2 regions of the Terribacillus saccharophilus genome follow, and region 1 is predicted to be linked to the other one. Evidence: predicted binding sites of a transcription regulator. Region 1 holds the regulator's gene; the other holds the start of a gene.

Region 1 (5,290 bases):
GGCAGCATATACAGCTTCTAAACATGCAGTAACTGGATTGACGAAAAACACGGCATATATGTACGCTCAATCTAATATCCGGTGTAATGGAATTGCTCCGGGTGGTGTAGAGACTAACATTAGTGCCTCTATGACAAATATCTCTGAATTTGGAGCTGGCCGCCAAATGACTGGTAATGGTACAATGCCGCGTGTAGGAAAACCAGCTGAAATAGCTCAACTTGCTCTTTTCTTAGGTTCTGATGAATCGAGCTTCGTAAATGGGCAAGTAATAGCGGCTGATGCGGGATGGATTGCATATTAATAGAGCATAAAAGAATAAAAACTAGTATAACAAAACCTGAAACTATCTTCAGGTTTTGTTATTTATTCTGAGATTATAGGTATTTAGCTTCTTATGAGACGTTATGACTTTGTTCAACCTCTCGGTGGAAATGGATCATTGCCATATGAATCTCGTTCCCGAATTCTTCCGTCTCGTCCGTGAATGAAATGTTCCCCTTTAGTTTTCTTAGCTAGTTCTTTCCCATAATCCATTGCTTCCTTTTGCGTATCAAAATTGCCTGAAGTATGCTTTGCTCCCTCTTTCTTGACCTGCCAATTTCCGTTTCCGTCTGGGGTAGTATGATAGTTTGACAATATTGCACCTCCAATAAAATGCTTATAGAGTCTATACCACGGATTGCTGTATTTAATTCAGTTCTCTAACTTGTCACTTATTTGTGAAATAATGTACAAACTTTTCAAGAAATTAAAAGCTGATATGTGAAATAATAGAACTATATTAAGGAGGAGATCAAATGCCAAAACTACGCGTTACATTATTTCATGAAATACTGGAACAGTTAGAAGCAGACCAACTCCAAGGAACGAAAGCAAGAGAGTACCGATGTGCTGTCGGAACGTGTACACCATACGATGTCGTGCATCATGCGGAGGTTCTTCTGCAAGAAGGGTTCATTTCAGGTGTGGTAACAAACTCTAAAGATTACAGAGATGTTTTCGTTGACGATATTTTAGTAAAAGGACATGAATTGTTAGCTTTGATGGGTAATCAGCGGATTCTAGCGGGAGCCAAGCAACTGTTAGGGGAGACATACGAGAAAGCGACGCCGGGTATTCTTCTCGATGCCCTTAATTTAGCAATGAAACAACATAAAAGCATACAGGAGGAGCTTGCCGTCTAGGCAGGCTTCTTATTGTTTATAGCAATATAGACTTCAGACATACAAGAAAAAAATAAACTACAGAAACCTTCTTTTTTATCGTTGCATCGAATGTATCTCGTGAATATCCAAACTCTGTTCCTTAACAAATGCTTACGAAAGATATGTTTTTTTGAGTAATACGCAGGGAAATGGAATAGAACTTCTATTCAAGGGATGGTACATAATATGCTGCAAAAACGATGGTTTCAGAGTTTGACAGCAGCGGTACTGATTTTGACAATCATACTGCTGTTAGGGAAGGTAAATTATATCTTCACCCCGTTATATGAATTTGTAAAAGCAATAGCATTTCCGCTTATTGCAGCGGGCTTTTTGTTTTACATCACTAGGCCGTTGGTTAAATTACTGGAACGGCTAAAGCTGCCGAGGTGGTCGGCAATTCTAATTTTATTTCTGTTGATTATCGGAATTGGATATCTAGGATTTCGTTTTATTGCACCGATAGCACAGGATCAGATAGCTGCACTGTCCGAACAAGTTCCTGTTATAGTGGAGCATGCTGAATCTCTCGTAGAGAACGTGGAGGATAATTATTCAGCCGTTCCAGATCAGATAAACAGTGCAGTGCAGAATTTCTCCAATAATTTAGAAAACTATACAGAACAAGCGTTAAGCTATCTCACTAGTTTTCTTTCAGGTTTAGTCAGCTTCACAGTAGGTCTGATCCTTATACCGTTCTTTTTATTCTTCATGCTAAAAGATGGAGATAAACTAAAGCCATTTTTAACAAAGTTTTTTACAGGACATAAGTCCGAGAGCTTAAAAGAATTATTGCGAAAACTAGATCATACTTTGTCTAGCTTTATTCAAGGCCAGTTTATCGTAAGTTGCTGTGTCGGAGCGTTATTATATATAGGATATCTGATTATAGGATTGGAATACTCCTTAATCTTTGCTTTAATCGGTTTACTGTTAAACTTCATTCCTTTCCTTGGGCCGTATCTTGCCGCTGCTCCTGCTGTGCTGGTTGCATTCTTCCAGGACCCTATGCTTGCTGTATGGGCAGCAGTAGTCATGTTCATAGCTCAACAAATCGAAAGTTCCTTTATTTCACCTAATGTGATGGGGAAAGTATTGAAACTGCATCCGCTTACCGTCATTTCACTATTGTTGGCTGCTGGTAATATTGCTGGTTTTATCGGTTTGTTACTCATTGTTCCGATTTATGCAGCATTCCGCACGGCTGTTACTCATTTCTATGGAGAGTGGAGGAAGTATCACTTTGGCAGAAAGATACAAGAAACAAACTAATATCTAGCTTTCTTCTATAACTGAATGACGAAAACACAAAAGAGGAGCTTGCCATGTAGGCAAGCTCCTTATTTATACCGTTTTTAGCGTTCTTTAAGATAATAATCGTCCATACTGTGTTGTTCTCTGCGGTGGCTTCTTGTATATCCGCATTTACACGAATCAGTAACACTATCAATCTTATGACGGCCTCGCAACTTGCAGAAGAGCTTATACAACAGCTTCACAACACCACCCGCTTTCTAGCTTTTGGTAATATCATAATCTAATATACCCAAAAAATATGTCGAAAGAAGGCTAAAAGTATGTAAATTCTATGAAAAAAATAAAAAAACCGGCCGGAGCCGATTTTTTTATTGAATGGAGCGATATAAGCCGATTACTTTACCAAGAATGCTAACATTATCCAAAATAATAGGATCCATCGTACTGTTTTCTGGCTGCAGTCGGATCTGGTTTTCTTCCTTGAAGAAGCGTTTCACTGTTGCTTCATTGTCCTCTGTCATCGCAACAACAATCTCTCCATTTTGAGCAGTTTGCTGCTGTTTGACGATGACCATGTCTCCATCTAAAATACCAGCTTCTATCATACTCTCACCAACAATAACCAAAACAAAGATATTATCATCCGGTCCTACTAGATGGCTAGGTACAGGGACATATTCTTCTATATTCTCCACTGCTGTAATTGGAATACCAGCTGTTACTTTCCCGATTACCGGAGCGTAGTTTGCCTCGCCGCGAGGAATATCTGTTTGTTCTTCACTATCTAATGATAATACCTCGATAGCGCGCGGCTTTGTAGGGTCACGTCGGATAAGGCCTTTTTTCTCTAAGCGGGAAAGATGGCCATGAACTGTAGAACTTGAAGCCAAGCCAACTGCTTCGCCAATTTCTCTAACGGATGGCGGGTAGCCTTTATCGAGTACCTGCTCCTTTATGTATGCTAGAATCGCTTCCTGTCTTTTCGATAGTTTTATCATGTATCGAACACCCCGTGCATATATTTTTATTACATACAGTATACCATGATAGATTGCAATATACAAACATCCGTTCGAAAAAAAGCCTTGACTAGAACCTATGTTCGTATATAATGGAATTAACAAAGAGAACGCACGTTCTTGAAAACGGAGGGGTCTACCATGTTCAAAAAACTAGCAAAATCAGATCTATTCTATTATGTGCTTTTCGGCTTCACGCTTTTCTTCCTATACTTTACACTTATAATGAGCGTCTAATTAGTCGAAGTGAGAGGGTACATCAATGAAAGCAGTCATCTATTGCAGAGTAAGTACAGAAAAGGACGAGCAAGCAAGCTCGATTGAGCGTCAGCGCGAAGAGCTTATCAGTCTTGCTGCGTCCTCCAACATAGAGGTTATCGATATCATCGAAGAGAAACAGAGCGGTTATGAGATCGAACGTCCGGGAATTTTTCGCATGCTGGATATATTTACAGCACATGAAGCAGATTGTCTTCTCATTCAGGATGAGACGAGGCTAGGAAGAGGCAATACGAAGATCGCCTTGTTCCATCATCTTCAGAAGCTGGAGGTCAAGGTGTATACGTTAAGCCAGCACGGTGAATTCCAGCTTTCAGAATCAGATGGTATGGTGCTCCAGATCGTTGGTATTGTCGAGGAGTATCAGCGGAAGATTCATAATATGAAAATTAAACGAGGTATGAGAAGGGCAATTGAGGCCGGATATGATCCAAGTAAGAATTTGAGCAACCAGCAGGCTGCACCTGGCAGAGAGCGGATTGACTTTCCGATTCAAGAAGTAATCAGGCTGCGAAACAACAAGCTTACTTTCCAAGAAATCAGCTCTGTTCTGCGCGGTATGGGCTTTAATGTATCAAAGGCGACCGTACATAGAAGGTACCAGGAGTATCTTTCGCTTGAATCGGAAGACGCTAGCGGGTAACATAGGTATATTAACTCTAATGCTTAAAGGAGCATATACACATGTTAACTAAAGATAAATTAGCACGCCTAAATGCGTTAGCAAATAAAGCCAAGGCAGAAGGACTCAGCCTTAGCGAACAGAAAGAGCAAAAAGAACTAAGACAGGAATATCTGGGAAATGTACGTTCTTCATTCAAGAACCAGTTCAAGTCGATGACGGTTATGGATCGTGAAGGCAATGACGTTACACCAGAAAAAGTAAAACAATTACGTGATGAGAAATAAGAAGGGACGGCTGGCTCTATGCACAGCCTTTCCCTTCTTTTTCTATATATAAATCCTTGTTAATCTGAGGATTTTTGTATAGGATGAACAAGAGTACATAATTTGTTAGATGAAAGGGATGTTTACATGGTTCAGACTACAGAATTGCTTTCCATTAATACAATTCGTACGTTATCAATCGATGCAATCGAAGCAGCGAATTCCGGCCACCCAGGTATGCCGATGGGTGCAGCGCCGATGGCTTATACGCTTTTCACCGATTTCATGGCTCACAATCCGAAGAATTCCCACTGGTTTAACAGGGATCGTTTCGTATTGTCTGCTGGACATGGTTCCATGCTATTGTATTCCCTTTTACATTTGTCAGGATACAAAGTATCCATCGATGATTTAAAATCCTTCCGTCAATACGGTTCCCGTACACCAGGACATCCGGAAGTCCATCATACGGATGGTGTCGAAGCGACAACTGGTCCACTTGGACAAGGTATCGCGATGGCTACCGGTATGGCGATGGCAGAGGCACATCTTGCGGCGAAGTATAATAAAGAGGACTTCCCTGTCGTAGACCATTACACATACGCAATTTGTGGTGATGGTGACTTAATGGAAGGTATT
Region 2 (5,290 bases), 1.7 Mb from region 1:
GCCTTCCCTAATAGGATAAAAATAGGACAAAATAAAAAGGCAGCACTTGGCTGCCATTTCAGTTTATTTCTTTTTAACTTGGAATATCTGGGTTTCTCCAGCAATAGCTTGATCCGGGTAGAGTGCTTCTAATGTATACTCACTTGCTTCGTAATTGGTGATAATTACAGGAGTGATGCTGCTTTTCGCATTTGCTTCGATAAATGCTTTTTCGAAAGTGACGAGCTTATCGCCAGCAGAGACTTTATCGCCTGCTTTGACAAAAGTCTCGAAGCCTTCTCCCTTGAGATTGACAGTATCCAGACCGATATGGAGAAGCAGTTCCAATCCCATTGCTGTTTTCAAGCCGATGGCATGCTTTGTTTCGAACACTTGAACGACTTCTGCATCAATAGGGCTGACGATTGTCTCATCTGTTGGCTCGATAGCGATACCGTCACCCATCATCTTCTCGGCAAACACTGGATCAGGCACTTCTTCAAGCGGGACTACTTTTCCATTGACAGGGCTTACAAAACTTTCTTCCGTAATATTCTTACCGAATAGTTTCTTTAGCATATTATGTCTCTCCTCGGAATAGATCGAATTTTGATGAAAATCTTATTAGTATCATATTAAAGCGTTTTCTCCCTGCGGGTCAACGAAAAACATCCAGTCAGTTGGATATTGCCTAAAAGCGCTAACATTAGGTATAGTAGAGAAAGACTGATTTTTTGAGCGGAAATGAGGTTTGACGCAGTGTGATATAAGAAATCAATCACAAAGACAATCAGGCTATACGAATGATAATAGAACGGTAGGTAATGAACCGATGCAAATAAAACAAGAAGTACAAAAACGCAAGACTTTCGCAATCATCTCCCACCCGGATGCCGGGAAGACGACAATGACTGAGAAATTGCTCGTTTTCGGGAATCTAATTCGTACTGCAGGTACGGTAAAAGGTAAGAAATCAGGCAAATTCGCTACATCTGACTGGATGGAAATCGAAAAGCAGCGTGGAATTTCCGTTACATCATCTGTAATGAATTTTCCTTATAAAGATTATCAAGTCAACATCCTGGATACACCAGGACACGAAGATTTCAGTGAAGATACGTATCGTACACTAACGGCTGTGGATAGTGTTGTAATGATTATCGATGCGACAAAAGGTATCGAAGCACAGACATTGAAACTATTCAAAGTGTGTCGTATGCGCGGTATTCCAATCTTCACTTTCATTAACAAGCTTGACCGTGAAGGACGGGAGCCACTTGAGCTATTGGAGGAAATCGAAAGTGTATTGGATATCGAGACATATCCAATGAACTGGCCAGCAGGAATGGGCAAGCGTTTCCTAGGTATTTTTGATAGATACAACAAGCAATTTGTCCGCTTTAATGGTAATGAGGAAGAAACATTCATTCCTTATGATCAGCTGGATGATCCGCAGTATGCTGATTTAACAGGTGAATCTACATTTGAAGATACAAAAGGTGAGCTGGAGTTATTAGAAGAAGCTGGCGATCAATTCTCGTTGGATCGTGTGCTTGCTGGTAAGCAGACACCTGTGTTCTTTGGTAGTGCACTTGCACCATTCGGTGTACAGACATTCTTTGATACATTTGTTAATTTAGCGCCTGCGCCAGGCAGCCGCCGTACGACAGAAGGTATCGTATCTCCTGAGAATGAAGAGTTCTCTGGATTCGTCTTCAAGATTCAGGCAAATATGAATCCAGCTCACCGTGACCGTATTGCTTTCCTGCGTGTCTGCTCAGGAAAATTCGAGCGTGGTATGAGCGTTCAGCTAGCCCGCTCTGCGAAGCCGATCAAGCTTTCCCAATCACAGCAATTCGTCGCATCATCCCGTGATACGGTCGAAGAAGCATATGCCGGTGATATCATCGGTATTTATGATCCAAATATTTACCGAATCGGCGACACCCTCATTGAAGGAAAAGCGAACTTTGAATTTGATGAGCTGCCGCAATTCCCGCCGGAAGTGTTCAAGAAAGTTACTGCCAAGAACGTTATGAAAGCTAAGCAGTTCCAAAAAGGTATTGAGCAGCTTGTTCAAGAAGGAGCAATCCAGCTGTTCCGTGGTAAACGCGACAATAGCTATATTTTGGGTGCAGTCGGAGAGCTTCAGTACGAAGTATTCGAATATCGAATGAAAAACGAGTATAATGTAGAAGTGGTATTGGAATCGATGGGAGAACGCATTCCACGCTGGCTGAAAGCCGACCAAGTGGATGAACGTCTATTCGACGAGCGCAGTCTGCTCGCACAGGATCGCGAAGGGGATTACTTGGCATTGTTCAAGAATGATTTTGCCCTCCGCTGGTTCACGGATAAAAATCCAAAAGTCGATTTAATTGATCTATTTGAGGTCAACCAATACGATCAAGCTTCTAATTAATAATAAAGCCGTCAATTTTTGGCGGCTTTTTGCTATCTATTTGTTTATGTTTTGTATATTAGGTAAACATCTATACTAGCAGGTGTGTGGAATTTTAAACGAATGTTTGTTCGTGTTTTTATATATTTTATGCTATGATGAAACTAGCATACAGAACGGAGGAATTTGGCATTGAAAGAAAAGGAAACGTTTGAGTTAGTATCCAAATACGAGCCGCAGGGTGACCAGCCTAGAGCGATTGACGCCCTTGTCGATGGCATCCATCAAAACAAGCGTCATCAGACACTTCTCGGCGCGACTGGTACCGGTAAGACGTTCACCATCTCGAACATGGTGAAGGAGATAAATAAACCGACACTTGTCATTGCACATAACAAAACACTGGCTGGTCAGCTGTACAGTGAGTTTAAGGAATTTTTCCCGAACAATGCAGTGGAGTATTTCGTCAGCTATTACGATTATTATCAACCAGAAGCGTACGTACCACAGACAGATACATTCATCGAGAAGGACGCAAGCATCAATGATGAGATTGATAAACTGCGCCACTCCGCTACATCTGCGTTATTTGAACGTAATGATGTATTAATTGTGGCAAGTGTGTCCTGTATCTATGGCTTGGGTTCCCCGGAGGAATATAAAAGCCAGGTGCTGTCTGTCCGAGTTGGAATGGAGAAGGACCGAGATGCCCTGCTCCGCAACTTAGTGGATATCCAATACGCCCGGAATGATATTGACTTCCAGCGCGGAACCTTCCGTGTTCGCGGTGACTCAGTTGAAGTAATTCCGGCATCAAAGGAAGAACATTGCATTCGTTTTGAGTTCTTTGGAGATGAAATAGATCGGATTCGTGAAGTGGACGCCCTGACTGGCGAAATAATCGGAGATCGGGAGCATGTTGCTATTTTCCCTGCTTCCCACTTCGTAACGCGCGAGGAGAATCTCAAGAAAGCAATCGTCAATATTGAGAAAGAGCTTGAAGGCCAGCTCAAAGTCTTCAAGGAGCAAGGCAAACTGCTGGAAGCACAGCGTCTTGAACAGCGGACAAATTACGACTTGGAAATGATGAGGGAGATGGGTTTTTGTTCAGGTATCGAAAACTACTCAGCTCAGCTTACTTTCCGCGAACCAGGGGCCACGCCTTATACACTGCTGGACTTCTTCCCCGATGATTTCTTAGTTGTCGCAGATGAGTCCCATGTTACGCTGCCACAGATAAGGGGAATGTACAATGGTGACCAAGCGCGGAAAAAGGTGCTCGTAGACCATGGCTTCCGTCTGCCATCAGCTATGGATAACCGGCCGCTCACATTCCAGGAATTCGAGAAGAAGACAGAACAGCTTGTCTATGTATCTGCGACACCTGGTCCTTATGAAATCGAGCATACACCGGAAATGATTGAACAGATCATCCGTCCGACAGGATTGCTGGATCCCGAAATCGACATCCGTCCAATCGAAGGACAGATTGATGATATTATCAGTGAAATTTATAAACGGACTGAAAAGAATGAACGTGTATTAATCACTACGCTAACGAAAAAAATGTCTGAGGATTTAACCGATTATTTGAAGGATATCGGTATAAAAGTGGCGTATTTGCATTCAGAAATTAAAACGCTAGAACGAATTGAAGTTATCCGTGATTTGCGGGTAGGTAAATACGATGTACTTATTGGAATCAACTTGCTTCGAGAGGGTTTGGATATTCCGGAGGTTTCCCTTGTAGCCATACTTGATGCGGATAAGGAAGGATTCCTGAGATCCGAGCGTTCATTGATTCAAACAATGGGCCGGGCCGCTCGTAACGAAAACGGCCATGTCATTATGTATGCAGATAAAATTACCGATAGCATGCAAAAAGCGATGGATGAGACGGCACGACGCCGTGAGATTCAGATGGCTTACAATAAAGAGCATGGCATTACACCGCGTACCATCCAGAAGGAAGTGCGGGATGTCATTAAAGCAACGATTAGTTCTGAAGAGTCCGGAACAAATAAGAAAGATACACCGGACTTGACGAAGCTTACGAAGAAAGAAAAAGAAAAAGTCATAGCCGAGATGGAAAAAGAAATGAAACAGGCTGCACGCGATCTCAATTTCGAGCGCGCTGCCGAGCTTCGTGATCTTGTATTGGAACTAAAAGTGGAAGGGTGAAGAAAGTGGCGAAGAAAAATATTTCAGTCAGAGGCGCCCGCGCCAATAACTTAAAAAATATCGATATTGATATACCAAAGGATAGTCTAGTCGTATTGACTGGACTGTCTGGGTCAGGGAAATCCTCGCTCGCTTTTGATACCATCTACGCAGAAGGGCAGCGGCGTTATGTAGAATCCTTGTCTGCATATGCCCGCCAGTTCCTTGGTCAGATGGATAAGCCTGACGTCGATTCTATCGAAGGCTTGTCGCCAGCTATCAGTATCGATCAGAAAACAACAAGCAAGAACCCGCGTTCCACTGTCGGAACAGTTACGGAAATCTATGATTATCTGCGTCTTCTGTATGCAAGAGTCGGACGTCCAACGTGTCCGCGTCATGGTATTGAAATCAGTTCTCAAACAGTAGAGCAAATGGCCGATCGTATTCTGGAATTTCCTGAGCGTTCTCGATTACAGGTACTTGCACCTGTAATCTCCGGTAAGAAAGGCGAGCATGTGAAGGTGCTTGAAAAGCTTAAAGCGGAAGGCTATATCCGTCTTCGCGTTGATGGTGAAATGATGGAGATTCACGATGATATCAAACTGGAGAAAACAAAGAAACACTCTATTGAAGTTGTTGTCGATCGTATTGTTATCAAAGAAGGTGTTACTGGTCGTCTGACAGATTCATTGGAAACGGCACTTACGCTGGGAGACGGCAAAGTCATCGTGGACGTGATGGATGTCG

What was found. The regulator LexA, encoded in region 1, represses DNA repair genes until DNA is damaged. The targets are predictions, from matches to a motif close to CGAACATATGTTCG.
Region 2: a site for LexA is predicted at 2,501-2,514, ahead of uvrB (excinuclease ABC subunit UvrB). Genes of this name have one in related genera too.

What each region holds. Positions count from the first base shown of each region.
Region 1 covers NZ_CP008876.1:1,394,157-1,399,446, forward strand. The annotation lists gene GZ22_RS07050 (SDR family oxidoreductase) at 1-304, shown strand, start outside; gene GZ22_RS07055 (DUF2188 domain-containing protein) at 418-639, opposite strand; gene GZ22_RS07060 (hypothetical protein) at 801-1,187, shown strand; gene GZ22_RS07065 (AI-2E family transporter) at 1,395-2,480, shown strand; gene lexA (transcriptional repressor LexA) at 2,834-3,463, opposite strand; gene GZ22_RS07075 (YneB family resolvase-like protein) at 3,747-4,406, shown strand; gene GZ22_RS07080 (DUF896 domain-containing protein) at 4,448-4,672, shown strand; gene tkt (transketolase) at 4,799-5,290, shown strand, end outside.
Region 2 covers NZ_CP008876.1:3,204,530-3,209,819, forward strand. The annotation lists gene GZ22_RS15905 (PTS sugar transporter subunit IIA) at 64-558, opposite strand; gene GZ22_RS15910 (peptide chain release factor 3) at 812-2,401, shown strand; gene uvrB (excinuclease ABC subunit UvrB) at 2,573-4,561, shown strand; gene uvrA (excinuclease ABC subunit UvrA) at 4,567-5,290, shown strand, end outside.